DNA from 3 places in the Dorea sp. ICN-14282 genome. Region 3 is predicted to be linked to each of the others. Evidence: a T-box and tRNA genes for the amino acid it is inferred to sense, from the RefSeq annotation. Region 3 holds a T-box; the other regions hold tRNA genes.
The links. A T-box is a leader RNA that pairs with one kind of tRNA and senses whether it is charged. The one in region 3 lies ahead of proS (proline--tRNA ligase), so its partner is inferred to be a tRNA-Pro.

Region 1 (10,158 bases), on a different contig from region 3:
CCGGCAGCGGCAAGACAACCATCTGCTCCTTGCTTCCGCGCTTCTATGATGTGACAGGCGGGCGCATTACTATCGACGGAAAAGATGTCCGCACCCTGACACTTCAAAGCCTGCGAAGTCAGATCGGCCTGGTACAGCAGGATGTCTATCTGTTCTGTGGAACCATCCGGGAAAACATTGCCTACGGAAAACCGGACGCTTCTATGGAAGAAATTATAGATGCCGCCAAAAAGGCGAACATCCACACATTTATCAGTGAACTTCCTGATGGCTATGACACGTTTGTCGGCGAGCGCGGTACCCGACTGTCCGGAGGACAGAAACAACGGATTTCCATTGCCAGGATATTTTTAAAGAATCCTCCGATCCTGATTCTTGATGAGGCCACCAGCGCCCTCGACAACGAAAGCGAACGCTGGATTCAGCAGAGCCTGGAGGAACTCTCCAAAAACCGTACTACGATTACAATTGCACACCGACTGTCTACCATCCGAAACGCTGATGAAATCCTTGTAGTATCCGACAACCAGATTTCTGAACGCGGTACACACAAAGATCTTCTGAACCTCGGCGGAATCTATGCCCATTATTATGAAATGCAGTTTACAGACTGACACAGCAGACGATTCCTTGAAAGTATAAATAGCATTAAGAGAATTTTAATATCTCTTAAGTTGTCCCTTTTTCCTGATTGTTGTATAATATTTCTCAGTACAACCCTCTTCTTCGGCTGTACTTGATTTGAATATGAAAGGATTTTATATAGATGAAACAGAAGAAAAAAGTGCGGCATTCCAACCGGCGACGCCAACAGGTTCGCCGTCAGCTTTTGCTGATCGGATGTGTGATCTTTATTGCCATCTGTGCAATTGGAAGCTATCAGGTACATAAAAAACATTCTGAAGCAAAAGAAGCGGCAAAAATCGAACAACAAAAGAAGGAAGAAAAAAAGAAAAAAAAGAAGACCGAAAAGAAAGAGACTCCCGAAGAGCACTTGGAGCGAGTAAGGGCAAAAGCCATCAGCGCAGGGTATCCGGATGGCGTCATTGAACTTCTCGATAAAAACCCCGAAACTGTTGACTTCGTAGAAAATTATCCAAAGAAAAAAGATTCCAAACCTGCTGAAACTATCGGTGACTCCTTGCAGCCAGGCTCCATCCCCCTTCTGCTACAATGGGATGAACGCTGGGGATATTCCACCTATGGTACCAGCATTATCGCCATCAGCGGCTGCGGACCTACCTGCATGGCAATGGTTGCATCCGGTCTTAATCAGGATCCTTCCATCACCCCTGCAAAGGTTGCATCCTTTGGGACTCAGCACAGCTACGTCGATGAAGAGAACAATACCTACTGGTCCTTTATGCGTGAAGCCGGAGCTTCCTGGAACCTTTCCTGCTATGAAGGTCTCCTCAACGAAATGCAGGTCAGTGCGGAATTATCTGCCGGACACCCGATTATCTGCAGCGTCGGTCCCGGCAACTTTACACAGATTGGCCACTTTATTGTACTAACCGGATACGAAAATGGAAATGTCACTGTGAATGATCCATTCAGCAAAGCAAACAGTGAAACGCTTTGGAACTTTTCGCAGATCAAAGATCAGATTCGGGCAATGTGGGTCTACTCTTTGAAGTAACTCCAAAAAAGAATTTCAAAAAAAATTAATTTTTTTCAAAAAAGGTATTGCTTTTTTTCTTATATGGTGATATTATATAACTCGTTCGTGAGACGAACACTTAACAAAATATCACCTCGGGGTGTGGCTCAGCTTGGCTAGAGCGCCTGGTTTGGGACCAGGAGGTCGCAGGTTCGAATCCTGTCACCCCGATACTCATGCGGGTGTAGTTCAATGGTAGAACACCAGCCTTCCAAGCTGGATACGTGGGTTCGATTCCCATCACCCGCTTTTTTTGTATCTAAAAATAAGTTTGAGGTATTCTTATGAAAATTGTTTTTTTAGATGCCGCTACTCTCGGCAAAGACTTGGATCTGACTATGTTTGACCAGATTGGCACCGTCACTCGGCACGACTTCTCTTCTCTGGAAGAAGTGCCGTCAAGAGCATTCGATGCAGATGTCATTCTCACCAACAAGATTCCCATTAATGCTTCCACAATCGGCAAAGCCTCTCATCTGAAGCTAGTCTGCACCACCGGAACCGGAACAAACCACTTGGATAAATCTTATCTTGAAGAGCATAACATTGCCTGGCGCAACGTCAGCGGCTACTCTACCGACTCCGTTGCCCAGCATACTTTCGCTATGCTTTTTTACCTATTGGAAAAATTGAGATTCTATGATGATTATGTGAAAGAAGAGCATTATATCAACGATACTGGCTTCTCACATTTTACAGAACAATTTCACGAAATAAATGGAAAGACCTGGGGAATTATCGGTCTTGGAAATATTGGACGCAAGGTGGCAGAAATCGCCAAAGCATTCGGCGCAAATGTCATCTACTATTCTCCTTCCGGAAGCCCCCAGCAGCCAGGCTATCGGCAGGTAGATTTTCAGGCGCTGCTTTCCGAATCTGACATCCTGTCCGTTCATGCGCCGCTCACTCCCTCTACCCGCCATCTGATTACCAAGTCTGCGTTTGACCAGATGAAAAACTCCTGCATCTTCTTAAACCTCGGCCGCGGCGCCATCGTGTCAGAACAGGATCTGGCAGATGCACTTATCGAACACAAAATCGCTGCTGCCGGGCTTGATGTACTCTGTGAGGAACCCATGCAGGAAGACTCGCCGCTCCTGTCCATCAAAGACAGCAGGCGCCTTTTCATCACTCCCCACATTGCCTGGGCAAGCATAGAATCCAGAACCCGCCTTATGACGACGATCTGCGAACAGATCCGCGCTTTCTTTTCTGAGACACCATGACTATAACCGCTCCGATAAAAAGATAAAGATCCCCTAAATTCGCTGTCAGGCGTGACAAAAAGGACGAACGGCTTTTCACTCCAATATAGTCCACCACTCGTCCTCGAAACAGCCGGTCTGCAAGGTTACTGGCTCCCCCTGCGCCTGCCAGAATCAACCCCAGCTTCTCCAGTCGATTTCCTTTCCGGGTAAAAAGATATCCGTCATATAGAAGGAACCCCGCTCCCGCCGCAAGGGAAACTGCCTTCACGATGTCCGGATGCTCTTCCAGGGTATTCAAAAGAAATCCCCGATTATATACTTTCCGAAGGATTAGTTTCTTTCCCGGTATCTCTCGTTCCTCTCCCTCCAGCATCGTTTCTTCCACATACTGCTTTGCCAGAAGATCTATCCCCAAAAGAACGAGAAACCACTCCCCCGCACTCCAAAACTCTCTTTTCTTTTTCCTACTCTTTCCGATGACCTTCTTCTCTTTTCTTACCGTTCCTCTCATAACGCTCCACGCTGCCTCTCTTCACATAAAACCACTGATTCCTAGCGCATCTCCTGGATCTTCGCGATCTCTTCCTCCAGGCGTTCCATCTCCTGCTCCCTCTTTTCCGTCTCTTCACATAAGGAAATGTAATCCGTATCGTCAACTTCTCCTTTTTGGAATTTATCGTAAACCATCCTTCCAAGATGCAGCATATCCCGGTCGTTGGCTCGCTTCATAGAACGAATATCACTCTTTAATTTCTGGATTTCCAGCGCATCCTCTGCCGTTTTTCCAATCTCGCTCGCCGCATCTGAAATCTTCTTTCCGAGTTCTTCAAAAAAATCTGCCATTTTCCTTCTCCTTTCATAGCCCACGCAGGATATCTAACGACTGATACAGATTCAGAGTTCCATATCCCCATTCTCGGTTCGGATATTCCATTCCCTCCCGCTGATTCGCTCCCAGGACAATCATATTCCGAATTTCGATGGAATTCATCCCGTGTATACCGGGCTGCCTTGCAACCCACTCCATTAACAGCGCCGATGCTCCTGCCGCAATCCCCGTAGCCACACTGGAACCACTTCGTGTCACGAACCTTCCATCTAAGCCCGCTCCCAGCACCTGTACCCCCGGAGCCGCGTAATCCGGCTTGGTTCTTCCATTCCTAGTATATCCCCTTCCCGAATGAATATCAACTCCATTGTCCGTCCCATTGTAATAAGCCGCCGTCATGGCAAGCTGACCTGTTCCCGGTTCCGTCAGTGTCACATTAGGATCTGCTTCCAGAAAATAGACTTCACCAGACAAAAACTCCTGAATCGGAAGCCAGATATGAATCTCACCATCCGACAACTGGATGGGCTCCACGTCAATCCTCCAAATTCCTGCCGCCGGTTCATGGAAACGAAGAAAAATCAACTGGGAATCATTATTTTCCAACAGCAGACGATACTCCAGCGTCACCTCCGTACGGTCAAAAGAAAACATCAGATGATAGCGATCCCCCTGGCGCAGAGAAATCTTTCTGCTTTGTTCTCCGGATGGTGACGTAATAGAAACAGTAACCACATTAGGAATCTCCGTCCAAACCTCCGCTGCGAATCCTCCGACTCCTTCTCCCACTCGAATTTCAGCCCGCGCCACATCCGATTTATCCGTCAGCACATATCGATAATGATGGCGTTCTGCCGCCTCATTCCCCGTCCCCATCACCACCGTACGATTCGGCATTGCCGCATAACGATCCAACATAATCGACAAAAGTGTCGTCCCATTATGCCCACCAAAATTTGTCCCCAGCGCCAAACAGATCACCAGCGGCATCCTCTTATCCTTCGCCACTTGATTTAGATAACGAAGCCCCAGCATAATATCATTTTCCTGATAACAGACAGCGTCTTCCCGAATCCCATAAAACTGCTTCAGATAACGCTTTGCAGGTTTTAACTTTACCACTGCCAAAGACGCCTCCGGCGCAGCTCCTGAAAATCCATTTTCTACATCCGCACCTCCCGCTGCCACACTGGCAAGATAGGTTCCATGACCATTCTCATCCCTCTGCGGCACAACTGTAAATGGATCTGATTCCCGAAGCGCTTCATCAATCTGTTCCTTTGTATAACTGCTCCCATAATCAAGCCCCTCCGGTGGATTGCCCGTCTGATCTGTCTGATCCCAAATTCCAACAATTCTGGTAGAGCCATCGATATTTCTAAAAACCGGATGTCGATAATCAATTCCGGTATCCAAAAATCCAATCATAATATTTTCTCCTGAAAGCTGCAGAGACGGATAAGTCTGCACCGTGCGGATTCCTGCTGCATTTAACGCCTCCATATCAAGAAGTGCATAACAGTTAGGAATGGAATTATACCAATATTCTCCCATAGAAAGCTCTCCTAGCGGCTTACTGTCCACATAAAGCGTTCGATATCCAAAATCCATCCCCTGAAAACATCCCCGTTCCCCCGGAAGCAGGATCTCTTCTTCCGATCGGTATCCGGGAATCAAGAAATCCCAATAGTCCTCCGACAAAATCTTTTCTCTGCACATTTCACCATTCATAATAAAAAAACACCTCATATACTTCTTTGATTAAGTATATGAGGTATCTTCCTTCCTATGTATCAGACCAAATCTGATCTTACAGATTCTTCCCGTAACGGATTACTCTCCACGCACAGCCGCTGCTTCCTCGTAGAAGCTTGAAACTTCTTCTTCCTTCGGAACCGGCGGTTCTGGTCCCTGCTTGAATACAATCTTCAAAAGAATCGGCGTAATAATCGTCGTTACCACAACCATGATGATCACTGGCGCTAAAAATGACGTTCCCAAAAGGCCAATACTTTCACCTTTGCTCGCTACAATCAACGCAACTTCGCCTCGAGAAATCATTCCCACACCAATTCGCTTACACTGGTACGGCTTGTATTTACAAAGTTTTGCACCAAGCCCGCATCCGACAATCTTCGTCAGCACTGCCACAACAATCAGCAGTACGGAAAACAATACAATCGTACCGGACATTTTCGGCAGTTCTACTTTCAGTCCAATACTTGCAAAGAATACCGGAGAAAGCAGAAGATACGACAGTGTATCGAATTTGGTCTCCACGAACATGGAACGCTGTGTATTGGAGATAATGAGTCCGGCAATGAATGCTCCCGTAATATCAGCCACTCCAAACACTTCTTCTGCAATGTATGCCATCAGAAGACAGAATACAAACGCAATAATCACGTGGCGATGCAGATTTTTCGGCGCTGCTTCCGTCCACTTCTTATATGCCATATAGAACAGGAATCCAACCACTCCGGCAAATACGAAGAATCCCACAATCTTCAAAAGAACAGCCACAATACTTACCGAAGAATCCGCAAGGCTTGTCACGATCGTCAGTGCGATAATACCAAGAATATCATCGATGATCGCCGCACCCAAAATCGCATTTCCGGATCGCGTCTTTAACTTTCCAAGTTCCTTCAATGTCTCAACGGTAATACTTACAGACGTCGCAGTCAGCACAATTCCGATAAAAATATTCTGTAAGAATATCGTCCCATTTGCATCTGATGCAATCATACCCGGCTTATTAAAGAAATGAGCCAGCGCAAATCCTCCCGCTAATGGAACCAGCACACCGCACAGCGCAATCACAAAAGATGCTTTCCCGCTTGCTTTCAGTTCCTTAATGTCCGTCTCCAGTCCGGCACAGAACATCAAGACAATGACGCCAAGTTCTGCCACTGCCGTAATAAACGGAGTTTCTGTCAGAACACCTCCTACAGCAGGTCCTAATAAGAGTCCCGCCAGAAGCGCTCCAACTACCTGCGGCATCTGTACTTTTCTAGTCGCCAGGCCAAGCACCTTGGTACACAGCAGAATAATTGCCAAGTCCAGTAAATATTTGTAGTCCATCTCTTATTCCTTCTTCCTTTTTTGAATTCTAAAAAAACCTTTACTAGAATACATCAATTATCTGCTTTTTTCAATATAACTTTTAACATTTATCGTTGCTTTTTTAACCGTTTTTCTGTTCAATCTGCTGTACTTCCTGCCCTCGCAGACTGATAATCGGCCCGCCCGTTCCTTCTATGTATGCTCTCGTAATGGTCACCTGACCGATATTGTCATCCTTTGGAATTTCGTACATGATATCCAGCATAAATTCCTCAATAATGGCGCGAAGCGCTCTGGCTCCAGTGTCTTTTTTAATTGCTTTCTCAGCAATTGCAGACAATGCTCCGTCATCAAACTCCAACTTCACTTCATCCAACGCCAACAACTTCTGATACTGCTTTAAGATCGCATTCTTTGGCTCTTTTAAGATCTGGATCAGCATTTCTTCGTTCATTCCCTGTAAGGTAAAGATAATCGGCAGACGCCCTAAGAACTCCGGAATCATTCCAAAGTTACGAAGATCTTCCACAGTCACTTTACTAAGGATTGTCTTATCATGATCGTATTTATCTTTTAAGTCTGCTCCAAATCCAATGGATGCCTGTTTCGTCAGACGCTCCTTAATAATTCCCTCCAAATCCGGAAATGCTCCGCCACAGATGAAAAGAATGTTCTTGGTATTTACCGTTGTCAGAGGTACCATGGCATTCTTACTATTCGCTCCCACCGGCACTTCCACGTCGCTTCCCTCCAGAAGCTTTAACATTCCTTGCTGTACCGATTCACCGCTGACATCCCGCTGGCTGGAATTCTTCTTCTTTGCAATCTTATCAATCTCGTCAATGAAAATAATTCCCTGCTCTGCTTTCTCCACATCATTATCTGCTGCCGCCAAAAGTTTAGACACGACACTTTCAATATCGTCCCCAATATATCCGGCCTCTGTCAATGATGTTGCATCTGTAATTGCCAAAGGCACATCCAGAATTCTGGCTAATGTCTTTACCAGGTACGTTTTTCCAGAACCTGTCGGTCCGATCATCAGCATATTGGACTTCTCAATCTCAATATCATCCATGGAATCTGTCGCCACACGTTTATAATGGTTATAAACAGCAACTGACATTGCCTTCTTGGCATACTCTTGACCCACTACATATTCATCCAGGCTTGCTTTAATCTTATGCGGCGCCGGAATCTTACGAATATCAATCAGAGGCGTCTTCTCTTCGCCTTCTTTTTTCTTCTTCACTTTCTGCTGCTTCGGAATTGCCTGTTCCATATCTGACATATTGAAAATCTGTACTCCCGGCATATTCATTAACCGGCTGTAATCAATCTGTCCGCTGGACATGGCATCAAAGCTCTTTTGCATACAATCACTGCACACACTGATATTGTTAGGAAGCTCGATCATCTTTCCCGCCACACTCTCCGGACGTCTGCAGATAAAACAGAACTTCTCATATCCATCATCCGTTCCTTCATTCTTTCCGGTATCTTTCTTCGTCGGTTCTACTTCTCCCTGCGCTTTTTCTACTTCCTCTTTTACTTTTGACGCTTCCTTTTGCTCTTCTTTTTCCAGTTTATGGGAAGCAACCTCCTGCTTCATTGCATCCAGCTCTTCCCCGTCAATTTCGTTAAAATTAATTTCCTCTGACATGTCTATTCCTTCTTTCTACTCCGTTTCTTCCGTCTTTGTCATTTGCAAAAATGCCTCTTCTGACAAAATCGGAATCCCCAGTTCATTTGCCTTTTTATTTTTAGAAGATGTAGAAGTTACATCATTATTGATCAGATAATTCGTCTTGGACGTAACCGATCCGGTCACCTTTCCTCCAAGACTTTCAATCAACGCCTTGATCTCCCCCCGATTTGCAAAGTGTTCTACACTACCTGTAATTACAAAATTCATTCCTGCAAAGATTTGTTCTTTTTCCTCGCCTTCCTCCTTCGGAATCATAAGTTCCTCAAGCAGATCCTTGAATCTCTTCACATGGATTTCCGAAGAAAAGTAATCTACATAAGCTTTCGCAATCACTTCTCCTACACCCGGAATCGCATTCAACGCCTCCATATCTGCCTGAAGCATCTTCTCTACATCATTTTGAAATTCTTTGCAGATCATCTTCGCATTGGCCAGTCCGATATTCGCAATTCCCAGCGCATAGATGACTCTTGGAAGCGTCGTCACCCTGGCCTTTTCAATGCTGTCTATCAGATTTTGATAAGACTTCTCCCCAAATCCTTCCATTGACTGAATCTCTTCCCGGTAACGATCCAAATGGAAAATATCCGCATATTCTTTAATATACCCCATCGCAATGAATTTTTCCAGTGTTGCCTCAGATAATCCTTCGATATTTAACGCATCCCGACTGACAAACAGCGCAAATGATTTCACGTGCTTTGCCTGGCATTCTTCATTGGTACAATAGAGGGCTTTCGCATTACTTACCTGCCTTATTTCTGTTGGTCCTGCACAGACAGGACAGGCTTTCGGAATCTCTTTTACACCGCTCCTGGTCAGATTTTCTGCAATCTGGGGAATAATCATATTTGCCTTATAAACTTCAATCTCGTCTCCTATTCCCAACTCCAATTCTTCCATAATGCTAATATTATGGACACTGGCACGGCTGACCGTTGTTCCTTCCAGTTCCACCGGTTCAAAGATCGCAACCGGGTTAATCAGCCCTGTGCGTGATGGACTCCATTCGATCTCCAGAAGCCTGGTTCGTTTAATTTCATCGCTCCACTTAAACGCATAAGAATCCCTCGGAAATTTAGACGTGCGTCCAAGAGACTGTCCATAAGCGATATCGTCATACACCAGTACCAGTCCGTCGGACGGGAAGTCATTTCCTTCAATCTTTTGTTCAAAGGCTTTTACCACAGATTCTACCGTATCCCGCTCCACCATCTCATATTCCACCACATCGAAGCCCTGCCCTTTCAGCCACTCCATCTGACAGGCTCTGGAATTATGAAAATCCACCTCCGGCGCCTGCACCAACGTAAATGCATAGAAACAGACATTTCGCTTCGCTGTAATTTCATTATTCAGCTGCCGCACAGATCCACTGCAGAGATTCCGCGGATTCTTATATTTTGCCGCTACATCTTCAATCTCAGCATTAATTTTTTCAAAATCCCGATACCCAATTACCGCTTCGCCTCTTAAAATCAGTTCACCCTGATAGGCAATCTGAAGCGGAATATTCTTGAACATTTTGGCATTGTTGGTGATTACCTCACCCACTTCGCCATTTCCTCTGGTAACCGCCTTCTGAAGCATGCCTCCCTGATAGGTAAGCACAATCGTCAGCCCGTCCAATTTCCAGGACAAAAGGGCCTTCTGATCTCCCACAAAATCCTTTAACGCCCCAATATCC
Region 2 (10,158 bases), on a different contig from region 3:
AGACGGTGCACATGCCGGCGGATCTACTTCCCCTGCGTAATCAGCCGCCATCCGTTTCAGTCCCCGGATATTAATAGAATCATCTACCATATTTCTACGGCATCTGGCCTCACATGGATGCTCACAGATAAAGCCACAGGTTGTCGGGAATGGATTGTCCTTGCGGATCAGCCTGATTGCATCTGCATATCTACCTTCTCCTACCAGTGCAATATACCCCGGAATATCTACATGTGCCGGACACAAGGATACACATGGTACCGGCTGATTGTACGTACAGGTACAGCGTCCGTTCTGAATATGCTCAATATAATCGTCCCGATATCCGATCAATCCTTTATAAACCATATTAGCCGCTTCATACCCGATCGCACAGTCTGCAGACTCCATAATGGAAAGAGCCGTCTGCTCCATCACATCCAACGTTTCCATCGTCGCCTTTCCGTCCAGTACGTCTTTGATAAAATGATTCAGCTGTCCCAGTCCAATCCGACACGGCACACATTTCCCACATGTCTGCGCGTGACATAATTCCAAAAATGCCCGGGCCATATCTACCGGACACAGCCCCGGCGGACTCGATTCAATTCTTCGCTCCAAATCCTTATAGAGCCCTTCCATCACGATCTTCGCTCTCTTTGGTGAAGCTATCTCTAACCTGCTCATCAGCTACATTCCTTTCTTTTGTATGAATTCTGAATTACAACAAACGTAACAGTACATTTATTATACCATTTTTTGAAAGTTCTGTAAGCAAATCGGCATAAGTAGATAAATTAACAAAAAGCATATTATTCTAGTGACTCCTGCACTACAAGAAAGCCTTTCTCCTTCAATGCATGCTCAATCATATCCAAAGTCTCTTCATTATCGGCCGTCACTTCGTGATAATGATATCCGGATGTAATATTTTTCAGCGGACTGGACTTCCCTCTTCTGATATCTTCCAGAAAATCTGCAATCTTTTTCCTGGAATTGATATTAAGTTCTGCTTCCAGCCGTCCGTACACCCGGTGATGAATCATCACATTATGCACACAGCCACCAAGATCCACGATGCTGCACAGCTCTTCTTCCAGCTGGTCATCGCTGTGCTGTACCTTGAACGTCCGTTTTGCAGCCACCGGAGCGTTCAGTATATAACCTCGATTCGTCGCAATAATGTCATAACCTGCGGCGCGGATCAGCGCAATATCCTGCACAATCACTTGACGGCTCACTCCATATGCCTCCGCCAGCTTCTGCCCAGATACCGGCTCTGCCTGCGCCTGGATCCGTTGAACGATTTCTGCCCTTCTCTTTGCACCTGTCATATGCCTCGTTCCACCTCCGCTTTTCTTAGACTGCATGAAGATTTTTCAGAGAAATGTCCAAAATCGGCGCAGAATGTGTCAGCGCGCCGCTGGAAATATAATCAACCCCAAGCTCTGTCAGTCTTCCAATATTCTCCTTCGTCACATTTCCGGAACACTCCGTCTCTGCACGACCATCAATCACCGCAATAGCCTCCTGCATTTCTTCCGTCGTCATATTATCCAGCATGATAATGTCAGCGCCTGCTTCCACCGCTTCTTTTACCATATCAAGGTTCTCAACTTCAACCTCGATCTTTCTGACGAACGGTGCGTATTCTTTCGCCATCCGTACCGCTTCCTTCACACCGCCTGCTGCCCCGATGTGATTATCCTTCAAAAGCACACCATCAGACAGATTGTAGCGATGGTTGTATCCACCGCCCACTCGTACGGCATACTTTTCAAAAATCCGCATATTCGGCGTCGTTTTTCTCGTATCCAAAAGCTTTGTCTTGCTTTCCTTCAAAAGCTCTGCTACAGAGTGAGTATAAGTTGCAATTCCACTCATCCGCTGCAGATAATTAAGTGCTACCCGCTCTCCGGAAAGAAGCACCCGGATATCTCCGGTCACCTTTCCCATCAACTGACCATTTTTCACCTTTTCCCCGTCTTTACAGTATAGCTCTACCTCAGTCTCCGGATCCAGAAGTGTAAATACTCTGGTAAACACATCAAGGCCTGCAATCACCCCGTCCTGCTTGCAGATCAGTTCCACCTCTCCGGTAACCCTCTCTTTCATAACGGAATTCGTCGTTACATCCTCGCTTGAAATATCCTCTTTCAACGCTTCCATAATCAAATGGTCTGCCTGTAATTTCATCGTAATCTGATTCATATTGCTTCTCCTTCTTTATCAATTCTTTTCTATTTTACTTTCTTCCTTAAGCTGCCTTTCTTATTCGCCTTTCTTATTTACCTTCCTTATCTGCCTTCCTCTTCTGCCAGTTCCAGCATAATGCTTTGCGCTGCACGCTTTGCGAATACCATACTCTCCAACAAAGAATTGCTTGCCAGACGATTTCTCCCATGAACACCATTACAGCTGGTCTCACCCACCGCGTACAAATGCTCCATGGACGTTTTACTATTCTTGTCCACCCAGATTCCGCCCATGAAATAATGCTGCGCCGGAACTACCGGAATCCATTCGCTCAACGGATCATATCCCTCTTCTTTACACTGACAGCAAATATTAGGAAAATGGGCCAGAATTTCTTCCTTCGGAATCCTCTCCATCGACAGCCACACGTGGTCTGTTCCGTCCTTCTCCATCTGTTCTCGGATCGCCGCCGTCACCACATCTCTTGGCAGCAGTTCATCTACAAACCGTTCTCCTGCCTTGTTGTAAAGCACTGCACCTTCTCCCCGCACAGATTCTGAAATGAGGAATCTGCGTCCCGGGCGCTTGGAATACAGCGTTGTCGGGTGGATCTGTACATAGTCCAAATGATCCAAACGGATTCCCCGCCGTTTTGCAATTGCCAATGCATCTCCCGTCAAATGCGGAAAATTAGTGGTATTCGGATAACATCCTCCAATCCCGCCACTGGCAAAAATAGTATACGGCGCATGGATATTCCACGTCTTCCCCTGATACTCTGCCACGACTCCCTGGCAGGAATCTTGTTCCACCAGAATGTCGGTCATTGTCATATATTCATAAATCGTAATATTTGCCCGTTCTCTTGCCCGTTTAAGTAATTTGCTTGTAATCTCTTTTCCTGTAATATCCGCATGATACAAAATCCGCGGCCGGGAATGTGCCCCTTCACGAGTATAGACAAATTCCCCATCTTTTTGTTCAAATTCCACGCCATACGACACCAGATCCGCGATCACTTCTCTGGAAGAGCGAATCATAATATCCACCGACTCTTTCCGGTTCTCATAACGCCCCGCCCGCATGGTATCTTCAAAATAGCCGTCATAATCTTCATCATCCCGCTGCACACAGATTCCTCCCTGTGCCAAGAAAGAATCACTGCTCTCTGCGTCCGCCTTGGTAAGCATGACTACCTTTTTGTCTTTCCCAATATTAAGCGCGCTAAAAAGACCGCCAACTCCGGTACCGACTACGACAACGTCTGCATATATATCCATCTTTTTCCTTCCTCCCAAATGCCCGTGCCGTTACCTGGCCAGCTCCAGCATTTTTTCCAGCGGTCTGCCGGAATTCTCCCTGAGTTCATCCGTTACAAACACTTCATTTTCTCCCGTTTCCAGCACTTGAAGAATCTTCTCAAGCGTAACCTTCTTCATATCGTGACAGACTGGTTCCGTCTTTGTGAAATAGAACTTCTTGCCCGGATTTCTCTTTTCCAGTTCATAACGCACTCCATTTTCCGTACAAATAATAAATTCCTGCTTTGGACTTTCTTCTGCATATCGAATAATACCTGAGGTACTGCCGATATAATCGGAAATCTTCAATACCGCTTCCGCACATTCTGGATGCGTCAATACTTCCGCCGCCGGGTGCATCCGCTTGGCCTCTAAAATCTCTTCTACCTGTACCTTCTCGTGCACCGGGCAGTATCCTGTATTATAGACAAATTCCTTTTCCGGCACCTGACTTGCCACATAATGCGCCAGATTTCGATCCGGAATAAAGAAAATATACTTATTCGGAAGAGCTTTGACAATCTTTACTGCATTTGCGGAAGTCACGCACACATCCGAATACTGCTTCAATTCCGCCGTCGAATTGATATAACACACCACTGCCAGATCATCATACTTCTTTCGCATCTCCTGAATCGTCTCACGATCCGCCATATGCGCCATCGCACAATCCGCCGTCATATCCGGCATCAGTACCGTCTTCTTGGGATTTAAGATCTTAGCACTCTCTCCCATAAAAGATACGCCGCAAAATACGATTGTCTGCTCCTTTAAATCCACTGCAACCTTACTTAAATAATAAGAATCTCCAATGTAATCAGCAATTGCCTGTACCTCGTCCGGTACATAATAGTGCGCAAGAATCACAGCATTTTTCTCTTTTTTTAATTTTTTGATCTGTTCTATAATATCCATAACCTTTTCCTTTCTCAGATTCACATTGCTCCTATTATAGCACCTCGCTTTACATGTGACAAGACAGTTATTTTTTTGAGAGGGGACAGGGTGAAACACAATCGGGGACGGAGGTTTTTTGAAAAAACCTCCGTCCCCGATTGACGCTACGCTTTCTTCTTAGCAAACGCACAATATAATACGAATCCCAAAAGCAGCACTGCCACTGCCATCCAGCCGGCCAACATCGCCGGTCCTTCTCCTACAAATTTGTCGTAGTACCCTTTCATATAAATAATCATAATAATAACCGGAATCACATAGCCAACATACCAGCGGATTCCTTTCGGGAACTTAATTCCATTCCCCGCATTCACTTCTGCCAGGAAGTTATCCCATCCCCATCCATTCTTTCTTGTACAGAACAGAAGATATCCAAGACTTCCAAGTGGAAGCAAGTTATTAGATACGATAAAGTCTTCCAGATCCATGATGGTGCTTCCGGCGCCCACCGGCTCCCAGCCAGCCAGCACATTGAAGCCAAGCACGCATGGCATACTCAAAACAATAATCAGGACCGCACTTACCAGCACACTCTTATTTCTGGACCAGCCAAACAGATCCATATCAAATGAAATAATATTTTCAAATACAGCTACGATTGTCGTAAACGCAGCAAATGTCAGGAACAGGAAGAACAATGCTCCCCAAAACTGTCCGCCTGCCATCTGGGCAAATATATTTGGAATAGTGATGAAAATAAGGCTCGGTCCTGCCCCCGGCTCAATCCCAAACGCAAAGCACGCCGGGATAATAATAAATCCAGCCATTAACGCCACAAAAGTATCCAGACAGGTAATGCTGATTGCTTCGCCAGCCAGACTTCTGTCCTTACTCATATAGCTTCCAAAAATCATCATGGCTCCAATACCGATGGACAATGTAAAGAATGCCTGACTCATGGCTCCAAAAATTACATTTCCAATTCCGGTCTGCTGCATCTTCGCAAAATCCGGCACCAGATAGAAGCGGATTCCTTCTCCCGCACCATCCAGGAAGAATGAACGTACAGCCAATACCACCATAATCAAAAGCAGCGCCGTCATCATTACTTTCGACATCCGCTCAATTCCTTTTTGAATTCCAAACCAGCATACCGCAAATCCAATTACACAGATCAATACGGTCCACATCGTCAGCGTCCCCGGACTTCCCAGCATATCTGCAAACCCAGCCTCTACCGCATCCGGCGTAGCTCCTACAAAATCGCCTCTCACAGAACGGAAACAATAATACATCATCCAACCACCAACTGTCGTGTAAAACATCATCAAAAGATAACTTCCGATAATACCGATCCATTTGGTATGATGCCACCTGCTTCCTTTGGGCTCCAGTTCCTCAAACCCTGCTGCCACACTGTAACGGCTTCCGCGTCCAATGGCAAACTCACACACCAAAACCGGAATTCCCATAATCAACAAAAATATCAGATAAATCAGAATAAATGCAGCTCCGCCCAATTCTCCGCAAAGATATGGGAACTTCCACACATTTCCGATTCCAATTGCACATCCGGCTGATACCAAAATGAATCCAAGCCTTGATCCGAATTTTTCTCTCTTCATCTCATTTCCTCCATTCTCTTTCGTCGGTCACTCTCCCCCACATCTGCAACTAGACTTTGCTATTATAACCTATTACCGTATAAAAATGCAACCTTACATCTTTCATATCAGCCGCATCTTCCCTCTTCTATACTTAAGCATCCCTCGTAAGCTTGTGAATCCACTTTCCATAATTACATTTGACAAATGCCGGAATACACTTAAAAATCTGATCCGAATTCAAACAACAGACCACCACTGCCGGAGATGCCTTTACCACAAATGCCAGAAAAAATGACAACGGAATCACAAGCATCCAAATGCTGATCAAATCCATTTTCACCACAAACATCGCACTTCCGCCGCCCCGAATAATCCCATTATTGGTAGGCATCTGATAGGACATTCCCACGCAGATCACACTCAAAATCACCAGAAATGCATTTGCCATTTCCTTCGTTTCCGGCTGCAAATCATAAAGTCCTAATACTGGAATTCGAATAAAAAACAAAAAGATCCCAGACACCACGCCAATCAACACAAACAAGCATTGCAATTTTTTCGCATATCGTTTCACCAGCCCCATATCTCCGGTTCCAATCGTTTTTCCGATCAGCACTGACGCCGTCGAAGACGCCCCTACTGCCGCAGACTTTACCACCAGAAATAAAGTGGCCGCAGCACTGTTTGCCGCAATGGCGGCAGCCGTCATATGACCAAGAATTACCGTCTGAAGCGCTGTATTCACTCCCCACAGCCCCTGCACAATCAAGATCGGCACTACAATCTTAATATAATCCCACACCAGAACTTTGTCTGTTGAGAGATAATCTTTCAAGCGTAATCTTAACTTTTCATCCTTTTTAATCACATACCAGATCAGAACCACACACTCTAAAACTCTGGCAACTAAAGTTCCCACTGCCGCACCTTTGGCTCCCATGCAAGGAGCGCCAAAATGCCCGAAGATCAATCCATAATTAATCCCGCAATTTACAAGAAGCGTCATCACCGACAGACGAAACGCAATCTTCACTGACTCTACACTTCGCATCGAAGCCAACAGGATCTGCGTCACCGCAAAGAAGAGATAGGTAAATCGAACAATTCCAAGATACCCAACTCCCTCCTCAATAATCGGAACGTCTTCCGTAAAGATCCGAACAGCTTCATAAGGAAAAATGCTTACCGCCGCGAACAAAACCACTGCGGCTACAAGCGCCGCCCGCATTGCCGCCGAACTAATCTTTTTCATCGGATCAATCCGCCGCTTTCCCCAGTACTGACTGCAGAAGATTACCAGCCCGTCCCCCAGCGCCAGAATAATCTGCTGATATACAAATTGAATTTGATTGACTGCCGCCACACCAGCAAGCGCCGTCTCGCTATACGAACCCAGCATCAAATTATCCGCTAGATTTACGCTAAGTGTAATTACATTCTGCAACACCAGCGTTATATAAATTGAAAAGAAATTTTTGTAAAACTTTTGCCCATTCATACCATCTTCATCCCATATCTTTTAAATACATAAAAAAAGAGAGATTACATTTCTGTAACCTCTCAACATCTCCGTCCTCGGCGAAGTCGGAGTGACGTGATTCGAACACGCGACCTCTACGTCCCGAACGTAGCGCTCTACCAAGCTGAGCCACACTCCGATAAAATATGACCGAATGCCTGATTCTCAGGCATTCGGCGCCCCTGCCAAGGAACTACGGATAGAGGACTCGAACCTCTACTAACAGAGTCAGAGTCTGCTGTGCTGCCATTACACCAATCCGCAACATCTGCTTTTGTTCTCTGTTTTGTTCAGCGAACATGTTATATTATAGCAAAGAAAAAAAATAAATCAAGTACTTTTTTGAATTTTTTTAAAATTTTTTTCAACTTTTTTCCGAAGCCCTGTTTTCGCGCTGTTTCCTGGCAGTTTTCCCATGCTGATTAAATCTCGATTTCTCCATCGAATACGGTCGTAGCCGGTCCCGTCATATAGACAATATCCGCCTCTCGATCCCATTCAATCTCCAGATCTCCTCCTAACAGTCTAACTGTCACCTGATTTTCTGTATAATTATTTAGAATGCTCGCTACGGCAACCGCACATGCACCGGTTCCACATGCCATCGTCTCGCCGGAGCCTCTCTCCCAGACACGCATTTCTACCGTACGCCGATCCAATACCCGTGCAAACTCTGTATTAATTCGATTTGGGAAACGCTCATGCTGTTCAAATGCCGGCCCAATCTCTTCAATCGCCATTCCCTGTATATTCTCCAAATACACAACTGTATGTGGATTTCCCATAGAAACGCCCGTCATCTGATACGTTTGACCTCTCACTTCGATTGGAGACAGAATTACCGGATCCTGCTCTCTTCCTTCATCCATGATGATAGGAATCTCACACGCTTTCAATCCAGGATGTCCCATATTTACCTTAACAGAAGCTACTTTTCCTTCCACAACATTAAGATCCAGATATTTAATCCCTCCCAGCGTCTCCACCGAAATACTGGTCTGATCTGTCAATCCATAATCATAAACATATTTTCCCACACAGCGGATTCCGTTTCCACACATCTCTCCCCTAGATCCGTCTGCATTATACATCTGCATCTCAAAATCCGCCTGACTGGACGGGCATATCATAATCAATCCGTCAGAGCCAATTCCTGTATGCCTGTCACTTACATATTTTGCCACCTCCGATGGATTTTCTACCGTTTCCTTAAAACAGTTCACATAGACATAATCATTTCCAAGCCCGTGCATTTTCGTAAATTTCATTCTTTTCATCCCTCGCTGTTTCTCTATTTTTTAGTCTTATTCTATTGGTGTTGTTACCGGAATTATAATGAATAACCCGCTCCTTGTCAACGAAGGAACACTGACTGCTTTATTTCTTACGATTCTATTTGAATTTTTCACGTTGATTTGGTAAAATATTAAAACAATAACAGAAACAAAAGTTTCATGCCAGCTTTAAAGGAGGAACATCACATGGGGCTTGCAATTCCAATTGAAACCAGCGCCCGCCACATTCATATGTGTCGGTCTGATTTTGAGGCCTTATTCGGAACAGGCGCCGAACTTACTTACAAGGCAGATTTAAGCCAGCCGGGACAATTTGTTGCCCAAGAGCGGTTAACCATCCAGGGACCGAAAGGCTCCTTTGAAAACGTTGCCATCTTAGGTCCATTCCGAAAGGAAACACAGCTTGAAATCTCCATGACCGATTCCCGTAAGCTTGGAATTCCCGGTGTTATTCGGCAATCCGGAGACACTGCCGGATCTCCCGGCTGTACTCTGATCGGTCCCAATGGTTCTCTCACCATTGATCATGGCGTAATCGTAGCCAAACGCCACATCCATATGACGCCCGTTCAGGCGATTCAGATGAATGTCAAAGACAACGATGAAGTCTTTGTCATCATGGAGAGTTTCGAGCGTTCTCTGATTTACGCCGACGTGATTGTCCGGGTCAGTCCCGATTATGCGCTGGCCATGCACGTTGATACCGACGAGGCAAATGCGTTTGCCAATGACAACCACCCCACCGGGGTCATCTTGAAATTATTCGGCGGAAGAACTTATAATCTGCAGAAATGGGCGGAAGAACTACAAAACGGGATTCACAGACTTTAATCTCTGTGAATCCCGTTTTACATTCCTGTATCTTCCCTTTATGCCCCGGCAGATGGGAGATACGGTCTTAATACCCCTGCCACATTGCTGATTGGCATCGTCTGAAGCCAAACTTTTCCAGGACCTGTAATTACAGTATTAAACACACCTTCTCCGCCAAACAGCATATTCTTAACTCCCGGCACACTGCGGATCTCCATATTACATCCTGCCGTCATCGCTGCCAAATGTCCCGTGTCTACCACAATCTGCTGCCCCGGCTGAAGCACATATTCCACCACGTGACCGTCAAATTCTGCAAACACAATTCCGCAGCCGCCGGCTTTCTGTAATATAAATCCTTCCCCGCCAAACAGACCCGAACTAAATCTCTTACTAAACGAAATACTCAGCTCCACACCAGCTTCTCCTGCCAAAAATGCACTTTTCTGGAAAATCATTTCCTGTCCCGGCGCGATCTCAAAGGCCTTGACAGAACCCGGAAAACTGGACGCAAATGCAATCATCCCCGGTCCCCCCTGCGCCGTATAGAT
Region 3 (10,158 bases):
TGCTCTTAACACATCCTTCTCCGTGCAGTCTAACAGATCTGCCATCGCAGAGATGGAAAGTGTGCCAGAAGCGTTGGAAAGATGGCGCAAAATCAGAAGATACACCTTTACATATTCTCCGTTTGCCGTGGGCATATAACGGTCTATAAATTCATTTTCCAGCACGGTAGTAGTGCCTTGTACGTAATTTGTAAGGGTTAATTTTTTCATAATCAGTACGCCTGTCCTTCCTCTTGCTCGTTTAGTGTAGAGTTATTATAGCATCAGAAGGACAGGGAAAAAAGAAATTTTTGCTTGAAAAATCAGGTTTTTTGTGGATAAAAACCTGTGGAAAATGTGGATAACTAACGTTTTAACAGGTTTTCGCCAATGTTTACAACGTCTCCCGCGCCCATAGTTATCAACAAGTCCCCTTTATGACACATCTTGAGACAGAAGTCCTCGATTTCTCCGAAACTGGAGAAATAATAGGCATCACAGCCCTTTTCTTTCAGTGCATTTGCAAGGTCAAGAGAAGAAACACCAAGGGTATCCGTTTCTCTGGCGGCGTAAATATCGGCCAGAATAATATGATCGGCCCTTTGGAGCGTTTCTACAAATTCATCAAACAGCGCCTTGGTACGTGTGTAGGTATGGGGCTGGAAGATGCACCAGAGCTCCTGGTGAGGATAGTGATGGGCAGCGTCTAATGAGGCTGCAATTTCTGTTGGATGATGTGCATAATCATCAATAATAGTAATGCCGTTTACTTCGCCTTTATGTTCAAAACGACGGTTTGTTCCGTGAAAATCATGGAGTCCGGTCTGGATTGTTTCCATTGGAATTCCAAGTTTGTCTGCAACGGCAATGGATGCCAGAGCATTAGAGACGTTGTGGTCGCCGCTGACGGACAAAGAAATCCGTGAAGCAAAGATTCCTCCGATTACCAGGTCAAAGGAAGCTGCTCCGGTTTGATTGTGTGTGATATTAACGGCAGTGTAATCAAAAGAGCTGTCCATTCCATAGGTAATGACATTACATTTTAAACCATCGGTAATGCCGCCTAAACGGTCAATTTCACCGTTGATGATCAGTGAACCGTCTTTTGGCAGGAGTTCTGCAAATTTGCGGAATGAATTGCGAATATCTTCCAGATCTTTAAAGAAATCCAGGTGGTCCTCGTCAATATTAAGAATCACACTGATTTTTGGAAAGAAATGAAGAAAGCTATTGGTATATTCGCAGGCTTCTGTCAAGAAAATTTCGGAATTTCCGACTTTAATATTTCCGCCGATAGCTTTTAAAATGCCGCCTACAGAAATTGTTGGATCCAGTTCTCCGGCGAGAAGGATGTGGGACAGCATGGATGTCGTTGTCGTTTTCCCATGGGTTCCGGAAATGGCAATCGGCATATCGTAGTTATTCATCAGCTGTCCGAGAAGTTCTGCCCGGCTTAACATAGGAAGACCTTTTTGTACAGCTGCCATATATTCTTCATTGTCTTCGTGAACGGCGGCAGTATATACAACCAGATCGATTCCTTCTATCATATTAGATGCTTTCTGCCCGTAAAACACGGTTGCACCGAGTGAAGCTAGATGCTGGGTCAGAGCGGACTCCTTGTTGTCAGAGCCGGAGATCGTAAATCCTTCTTTCAGAAGAATTTCTGCAAGACCACTCATGCTGATACCGCCGATACCGATGAAGTGTACGTGTACAGGCTGAGAAAAATTAATTTTATACATATTGATCAATCACCTTTCTGTTCAATTGCGTGAATCTAATTAAAATAACTGTCATAAATCTATCTATCTGTCCATATTATTATAAACATATATGGCAAAAAAACCAAGCCGTAAGTTTTTGTTATATTTTAATAAAAAGTTCAGAAAAAATACGATTTATTTGTAAAATTCGTTCTCTGAAAATCAAAACTATGGTATAATCAGAACTATAATATTACTGAGGAGGGGTGATGACATGAGAAAAAAGGAAATGATAGCGATGCTGTTGGCAGGAGGGCAGGGCAGCAGACTTGGAGTTCTTACTGCTAAGGTCGCAAAACCAGCGGTTGCATTTGGCGGTAAATATCGGATTATCGACTTTCCACTCAGCAACTGTATAAATTCAGGAATTGATACGGTCGGAGTATTGACCCAGTACCAGCCGCTTCGGCTGAACGCACATATAGGTATTGGAATTCCGTGGGATCTAGACCGGAATTTCGGAGGCGTGACTATTTTACCGCCGTATGAGAAGAGCAGCAACAGTGAGTGGTATACCGGAACGGCAAATGCTATTTATCAGAATCTGGAGTATATGGAGACGTTTAATCCAGATTATGTATTAATTTTGTCAGGCGATCACATTTATAAGATGGATTATGAGGTTATGCTGGATTTCCATAAAGAGCATGATGCTGACGTTACGATTGCGGCAATGCCAGTGCCAATGGAAGAAGCGAGCCGTTTTGGAATTGTAGTTACCGAAGAGGAAGGGCGGATTGCAGAGTTCCAGGAGAAGCCGCCGCAGCCAAAGAGCAATTTGGCTTCTATGGGAATTTATATTTTCAGCTGGCCGGTATTAAAAGAAGCACTGCTTGCTCTGAAAAATGAGCCGGGGTGCGACTTTGGAAAACATATTATTCCATATTGCCATGAAAAGGGACAACGGTTATTTGCCTATGAATATAATGGATATTGGAAGGATGTAGGAACGCTGGGATCATATTGGGAAGCGAATATGGAATTGATTGATATTATTCCGGAGTTTAACCTGTATGAAGAATTCTGGAAGATTTATACAAACAGCGAAATCCTTCCGCCGCAGTACATATCTTCACAGTCGGTGATTGAGAGAAGTATTATAGGAAATGGCTCTGAGATTTATGGAGAAGTTCATAACAGTGTGATTGGTTCAGGAGTAACCATTGAAGAAGGAACGGTTGTCCGGGATTCTATTATTATGAAGGATGTTACCATTGGAAAAGGCTGTGTAGTAGACAAGTCTATTATTGCAGAGAAATGTAAGATTGGTGACAACGTTACATTGGGAATTGGAAGTGACGTGCCAAATAAGTTGAAACCAGCAATTTATTCCTTTGGCCTTGTAACCATTGGGGAAAATTCAGTAGTGCCAAGCGGAGTGCAGATTGGAAAGAATACAGCGATCAGTGGAGTGACTTCCAAAGAAGATTATCCGAATGGCGTATTAGACAGTGGAGAGACATTGATAAAGGCAGGTGAACGTGTATGAGAGCTGTTGGAATTATATTAGCAGGTGGAAACAGTAATAAGATGCGTGAATTAACACAGAGACGTGCGGTGGCAGCAATGCCGGTGGCGGGAAGCTACAGAGCAATTGATTTTGTGCTTAGCAATATGTCTAATTCACACATTCAGAAGGTTGCCGTGCTGACACAGTATAATGCACGGTCACTCAACGAACATTTGAATTCTTCTAAATGGTGGGATTTCGGAAGAAAACAGGGTGGTTTGTACGTGTTTACGCCGACAATTACGGCGGATAATGATTATTGGTACAGAGGAACTGCAGATGCGATTTATCAAAATCTAGATTTTCTGAAAAGATGCCATGAGCCTTATGTGATTATTACTTCTGGAGACGCTGTTTATAAGATGGATTATAACAAAGTGCTGGAATATCACATTGCAAAAAAAGCAGATATTACAGTGGTTTGTAAAGAAATGGATTCAAATGAGGATGTAAGCCGGTTTGGAACGGTGAAGATGAATGATTCTATGAGAATAGAAGAATTTGAGGAGAAGCCGCTTGTGGCAACATCCAATACGGTATCAACGGGAATATATGTGATTAGAAGACGCCAGCTGATCGATCTGATTGAACGGTGCGCGGAAGATGACAGGCATGATTTTGTAACCGATATTCTGATCAGATACAAAAATGTGAAGAAGATTTACGGTTATAAGATAAAGGATTACTGGAGCAGCATATCGACAGTGGATGCTTATTACCAGACAAATATGGATTTCCTAAAACCGGAAGTCAGAGAGTATTTTTTCAAAAAGCAGCCAGAGATCTACTCTAAGGTTAGTGATTTGCCACCGGCAAAATATAATCCGGGCGCAGTGGTTAAGAACAGCCTGATAGCGAGTGGAAGTATTATCAATGGAACAGTGGAAAATTCAGTTCTCTTTAAAAAGACGTTTGTCGGCAATAATTGCGTGATCAAAAATTCTATTATTTTGAACGATGTTTATCTGGGAGACAATACTTATATTGAAAATTGTATTGTTGAAAGTCGTGATACGATCAGAGCAAATACGCGTCATGTTGGAGAAAATGGTGTAAAAGTAGTTGTGGAAAAGAACGAGAGGTATGCACTGTAAACAGGAGTGCAGCTTGGAAGAAAGGGGCTAAAGGAATATGCAGATTACAGATGTACGTGTGAGAAGAGTCGCAAAAGAGGGGAAACTTAAAGCGGTAGTTTCAATTACTATGGATGAGGAATTTGTAGTACATGATATTAAAGTGATTGAAGGAGAAAAAGGTCTGTTTATTGCAATGCCGAGTAAGAAGGCGCTGGATGGGGAATATAGAGATATTGCACATCCGATTAATTCGGGGACGAGAGAGAGAATTCAAAATATTATCCTTGAAAAGTATGAGGAAGCGCTGAACGAAGAGGTAGAAGAGTAATTAATCGGGGACGGAGTTTTTTGAAAAAAACTCCGTCCCCGATTACGTTGTGCGCCTGTCCCGTTCTAACAATCATCCTGTTCTAATTCAAAATGTAAGGGCTTTTGGGTCTTAGGATGATGAAAATCTAATCGATAGGCACATAAGCAGGTTGTTTGCCAGGTGCCGTTTTCCACAGGTTGTGGATTATATTTGGAATCTCCGAGAATAGGACAGCCAAGAGCTGCTAGCTGTACTCGGATTTGGTGATGCCTTCCTGTATCGAGGTGGATGTTAAGCTCAATTGGGGACGTGTTCAAATGAAAAAAACTCCGTCCCAAATGAAAAATCCCCTGTCCCTTTTGAACGGTTTCGTAATGCAGACGGGCAAGTTTTGCACCAGGTGTATCGGGAGTGCAGATTTGAGAGATATTTGTTTTGCGGTCTTTGACCATATAATTTTCAAGGGTGCCACTTTCCGCAGGTGGCATTTTATCAACGAGGGCGCGATAATATTTCCCAAAGCTATGGGAGGTAAGCTGGCGGTTTAGTTCTTTGGCAGCGAAGGGAGTTTTTGCAAAGACCAAAATTCCGGATACCGGTTGATCTAAACGATGAATGACTGCCAGATAAGGTTCACCCTTGCTGTGGTTGGAGTGGGCGATATGATTTTTAAGAAGAGAAACCATATCTGGAGAGCCAAGTTTTCTGCTTTGAGTTGCAATGCCGTGCGATTTGACGCACACCAGAATGTGCGTATCTTCGTATAGAATATTAAGAGGTTTGGTATTCATTGTTGATTCTCCTTAATGTTGAAGTGGTTTGTTTTTATCATTTAAACATAGAGTATCTGAATATGCAAATATAAATGGAAAGGAAGGTGGATAAAGGTGTAATATTACTGACTTTTGTACATGTGAGGAAATGGTGAAGCAGAGTAAGGGCTTGGGTGTGGAAATTTCTGCCTTGACAAATGCAAAATGATAGATTAAAATCACAGTTAACTCAAGAATTTTTGGCAATGAAGAGGATTAGTACATGAAAGCAAGCCCCAGAGAGGAGATCATATGGTGGGAGATCTCTGCTTTGAACTACATGGAACCCGCCTTGGAGCCACTGCATGAAAGTGCAGCGTCTGCCAGCGTTAATGGCAAATGAGAGAACTGCGAATGGGTTGCAGTTAACTAGGGTGGTACCGCCGAGCTTTTCGGTCCCTTTTAGCGGGGACGTAAGGCTTGGCTTTTTCTTTGTGAAAAATAATACGTTTCCCGATATATTTGAGTGTGGGGCAAGGGCCTCGTCAGAATAAGAAAAAGGAGAAGAGAAACATGGCAAAGGAAAAATTAGTAAAAAATATCACACCTCGTGATGAAAATTTTGCACAGTGGTATACAGACGTTGTGCGCGAGGCAGAGTTGTGTGATTATTCAAGCGTAAAAGGATGTCTGAATTATTTACCGAATGGGTATGCGATTTGGGAACTGATTCAGGCGGACCTTGACAGACGTTTTAAAGAAACAGGAGTAGAAAATGTATCTTTACCGCTTTTGATTCCGGAAAGCTTGCTTGAAAAAGAAGCTGATCACATTGAAGGATTTGCGCCGGAAGTTGCATGGGTAACACATGGTGGTATGGAAAGACTGCAGGAAAGATTATGTATTCGTCCGACTTCAGAGACGTTATTCTGCGATCTGTGGGCAAGAACAGTAAAATCTTATCGTGATCTTCCGAAGGTATGGAACCAGTGGAATTCTGTGCTTCGTTGGGAGAAGACTACAAGACCGTTCCTTCGCTCTAGAGAGTTCCTGTGGCAGGAAGGACATACAATTCACGCAACATATGAAGAGGCGGAAGCACGTACGATTCAGATGTTCCATGTATACGAGGATTGCTATAGAGAAACGATGGCGATTCCATATGTGTCTGGAAGAAAGGCAGAGCATGAGAAATTTGATGGAGCGCAGGATACTTACACAGTAGAGGCGCTGATGCATGACGGAAAGGCACTTCAGTCTGCAACAAGCCATTTCTTTGGAAGCGGATTCCCAGATGCATTTGGTATCAAGTATATTGATAAAAACAATGAGCCTCACAGTGTATACGAGACTTCCTGGGGATGGTCTACCAGAAGTATCGGAGCATTGATCATGGTTCATGGTGATGATGACGGACTTGTTCTGCCACCGCATGTTGCACCTGTTGAATGTAAAATTATTCCGATTGCACAGCATAAAGAGGGCGTGCTTGACAGAGCGTATGCATTGTTAGATGAGCTGAAAAAAGCTGGATATAGAGTGAAGATTGACGACTCCGATAAGAGTCCGGGATGGAAGTTCTCTGAACAGGAGATTCTTGGTATTCCAACTCGTATTGAGATTGGACCAAAAGACATTGAGAACAATCAGGTTATTGTTGTTCGCCGTGATACACGTGAGAAAATTGTGGTATCTCTGGATGAAATTGCTACAAAACTGCGTGAAATCTTAGAGCAGGAGCAGCAGGATATGTACGACAGAGCGAAAGAATTCTTGGACAGCCATATCGATACAGCCGTGACGATGGATGAAATGGTTGAGAAGTTTAAAGCAAATCGTGGATTTGTAAAAGCATGCTGGTGTGGAGATCCGGAGTGTGAAGGCGAAGTGAAGTATGCAACAGGAGGAGCAGCAACCAGATGTCTGATCGAGGATGAAGAAATGATTTCAGATAAATGTATCTGGTGTGGAAAACCTGCAAAACATATGGCATATTGGGGAAAATCCTACTAATTTTTGCAATTCATTTGGGACGGAGTTTTTTGAAAAAACCTCCGTCCCAAATTGAAATTGAAAATACCCTGTTCCTAAATTTTAAGAAGCTCATTCTCCGTCAAAGGGGGAATTATATGCCAAGAAAACCGAGACAGGAAAGTCTAACAGGATATTATCATGTAACGACACGAGGGTTGAATAAAGAGCTGATTTTTAATGAAAATCGAGAAAAATCTAGAATTCTTAATATCATTCGAGAAAACTATCAAAAATTCAATGTCAAAATATTTGCATATTGTATCATGCAAAATCATATTCACTTGTTGGTGAAATCAGAAAAAGAGGATTTATCATCTTTCATGGCCAAGATTCTGGCTGAATACGCAAAATATTATAATTATAAACATAAAAGAGTTGGTTACGTCTTTCAGGGACGATTTCATAGCCAATGTATCGAAAGTGAAGAACATTTCTGGAATTGTCTACGATATATTCATTTAAATCCATTAAAAGCAAAAATGTGTAAGAATGTACAAAGTTATCGTTATAGTAGTGCACAAGAATATTTTGATCTGGCAAAATACAAGAAGGGTATTTTAAGTAGTGAAGGATATGATATGAACGTGGGATTACTGGATGGCACGAAAGCCTTTGAAGAGTTTCATCGGATTGAAAGTTCAAAGGTTTTTGCGGATATTCCAGAGGAGGAATTGATGCAGCAAAAAGAAATTGCAAGGATGTTTCTCGAGAATATTTCGAAAGATTTTGAACTTTCCAAGGAAGAGATTTTGGATTGGTGTGACATGAGAAATTTGTTTGAAAGTATTATTGCAAATCAGTTTGAAATTTCAAAACGTGCGGCAAAGAAGCTTCAGAAACTATTAAGGGAAGAAATGAGAATGAGATAACCAAAAGGGACAGGGATATTTTCATTCGGGACGGAGTTTTTTGAAAAAACCTCCGTCCCGAATGAAAATATGATATTATAACCATGGTGTTAGTAAATGGAGGAAAAAGATATGGATAAGTTAAAAATTAATTTGCCGAAGCAGGTAAATGAAATTATAAAAGTTTTGCAGGAACATGGATATGAGGCATATGCTGTTGGTGGTTGTGTGAGGGATTCAGCCTTGGGGAGAAAGCCAGAGGATTGGGATATCACAACATCTGCAACACCAGAAGAAACAAAGGCGCTGTTTCATCGGACATTTGATACGGGGATTGAGCATGGAACAGTAACGGTTTTGCTGGACCATGAAGGGTTTGAAGTTACGACATATCGGGTAGATGGAGACTATGAAGATAACAGGCACCCAAAAGAAGTTACATTTACTAGAAATTTGAGAGAAGATTTATTGAGGCGTGATTTTACCATTAATGCGATGGCGTATAACGAAAAAGATGGGCTGGTCGATGTTTTTGGAGGAATGCGCGATCTAGAGGCAGGAGTAATACGATGTGTGGGCAATGCAAGACAGCGATTTTCGGAAGATGCCCTTAGAATTCTGCGAGGAGTAAGATTTGCGGCACAATTGGGATTTGAGATTGAGGAGGATACAAGAAGCGGGATGCGCGAGCTTGCGGATACACTTCAAAATATCAGTGCTGAAAGAATTCAGATAGAGTTAATAAAAATGCTGACTTCGAAACGGCCAGGATTGCTGAAGGATGCCTATGATTTGGGAATTACAAAGCAATTTTTGCCGGAATTTGATCAAATGATGGAAACGGATCAGGAAACGCCGCATCATATGTATAATGTGGGAGAACACACACTACATGCAATGGAAAATATAAGAGCAGATAAAATTTTGCGTTTAACTATGTTAATGCATGATATGGGCAAGCCGAAGATGAAAACGATAGATGCAAACGGTCGGGCGCATTTTAAAAAACATGCAGTAGAGAGTGAGAGTATTGCGAAAAATGTGCTGCGCAGGTTGAAATTTGATAATGATACACTGCATAAAGTGTGCAAACTTGTTTGTTATCATGACTATCGTATGCCAGCAGAGGCAGCTAATGTTCGGAAGGCGATGAATAAAATAGGGGAAGATCTATTCCCATATTATATGGAAGTGCGTCGGGCGGATGTTTTAGCGCAGAGTCTGTATCAAAGAGAAGAAAAGTTATCTAATTTAGATGCAATTGAAAAATTATATTGTGAAATCTTAGAAAAAAAACAATGTGTGTCATTGAAAGATCTTGCAGTGACTGGCAAGGATTTGATAGAAGCCGGGATGAAGCCTGGCAAGGAAATTGGGGATAAGTTAGAGGAAATGTTGGGGATAGTACTCATAAACCCAGAAAAGAACACGAAAGAAGCATTGTTGAAAACTCTGCACATATAATTCGTTAGAACGTGAAAGACAAATTGGGACGGGGGAAAGTCAATTTGGGACAGGGAAAAATATGAATGGGGACGGAGGTTTTTTCAAAAACCTCCGTCCCCATTCATATTTTCTCCCCATCGGACATACGTTAGAGAGAATAACGGAAAATGTAGGGGATGGATATGCAGGAATATGAGTTGAAAGTATTAGAACAGTACAATATAAAAGTGATCAGTACGCGGAAAACCAGGGGCGCCGTGCTATGTGATACGGACCAGGGACTTCTTCTGCTAAAAGACGTCACCGGGCAGGAGAAGCGAATACCGGTTGTGTGGGAGCTGCACGATTACCTCCGGCAGCAAGGAGTAGAGAATACGGATGAAATCATTTTGAATCAAGAGGGGGACAGTGTGTCCGCATTAGAGGGGGAAGGAAGA

Region 1: it has a tRNA-Pro gene. The T-box ahead of proS (proline--tRNA ligase) is inferred to sense a tRNA for this amino acid. The anticodon was not compared.
Region 2: it has a tRNA-Pro gene. The T-box ahead of proS (proline--tRNA ligase) is inferred to sense a tRNA for this amino acid. The anticodon was not compared.

The regions. Positions count from the first base shown of each region.
Region 1 is NZ_JBBKBH010000002.1:56,235-66,392, forward strand. Features, by position in the region: gene WKT00_RS05545 (ABC transporter ATP-binding protein) at 1-614, shown strand, start outside; gene WKT00_RS05550 (C39 family peptidase) at 767-1,639, shown strand; tRNA gene WKT00_RS05555 (tRNA-Pro) at 1,757-1,831, shown strand; tRNA gene WKT00_RS05560 (tRNA-Gly) at 1,839-1,909, shown strand; gene WKT00_RS05565 (D-2-hydroxyacid dehydrogenase) at 1,945-2,886, shown strand; gene WKT00_RS05570 (signal peptidase II) at 2,834-3,379, opposite strand; gene WKT00_RS05575 (hypothetical protein) at 3,421-3,711, opposite strand; gene WKT00_RS05580 (S8 family peptidase) at 3,725-5,428, opposite strand; gene WKT00_RS05585 (cation:proton antiporter) at 5,531-6,781, opposite strand; gene clpX (ATP-dependent Clp protease ATP-binding subunit ClpX) at 6,885-8,426, opposite strand; gene ligA (NAD-dependent DNA ligase LigA) at 8,442-10,158, opposite strand, start outside.
Region 2 is NZ_JBBKBH010000002.1:134,999-145,156, forward strand. Features, by position in the region: gene WKT00_RS05895 (NAD(P)-binding protein) at 1-666, opposite strand, end outside; gene WKT00_RS05900 (transcription repressor NadR) at 792-1,313, opposite strand; gene nadC (carboxylating nicotinate-nucleotide diphosphorylase) at 1,339-2,190, opposite strand; gene WKT00_RS05910 (L-aspartate oxidase) at 2,277-3,455, opposite strand; gene nadA (quinolinate synthase NadA) at 3,486-4,391, opposite strand; gene WKT00_RS05920 (sodium-dependent transporter) at 4,538-5,998, opposite strand; gene WKT00_RS05925 (MATE family efflux transporter) at 6,132-7,478, opposite strand; tRNA gene WKT00_RS05930 (tRNA-Pro) at 7,565-7,638, opposite strand; tRNA gene WKT00_RS05935 (tRNA-Gln) at 7,693-7,763, opposite strand; gene dapF (diaminopimelate epimerase) at 7,922-8,767, opposite strand; gene WKT00_RS05945 (PduL/EutD family phosphate acyltransferase) at 8,981-9,625, shown strand; gene WKT00_RS05950 (TIGR00266 family protein) at 9,664-10,158, opposite strand, start outside.
Region 3 is NZ_JBBKBH010000005.1:25,047-35,204, reverse strand. Features, by position in the region: gene WKT00_RS11260 (DnaD domain protein) at 1-210, opposite strand, end outside; gene murC (UDP-N-acetylmuramate--L-alanine ligase) at 345-1,724, opposite strand; gene WKT00_RS11250 (glucose-1-phosphate adenylyltransferase) at 1,960-3,234, shown strand; gene glgD (glucose-1-phosphate adenylyltransferase subunit GlgD) at 3,231-4,349, shown strand; gene spoVG (septation regulator SpoVG) at 4,387-4,659, shown strand; gene WKT00_RS11235 (RluA family pseudouridine synthase) at 4,725-5,432, opposite strand; T-box leader at 5,651-5,857, shown strand; gene proS (proline--tRNA ligase) at 5,967-7,406, shown strand; gene WKT00_RS11225 (REP-associated tyrosine transposase) at 7,436-8,296, shown strand; gene WKT00_RS11220 (CCA tRNA nucleotidyltransferase) at 8,408-9,739, shown strand; gene WKT00_RS11215 (CotS family spore coat protein) at 9,904-10,158, shown strand, end outside.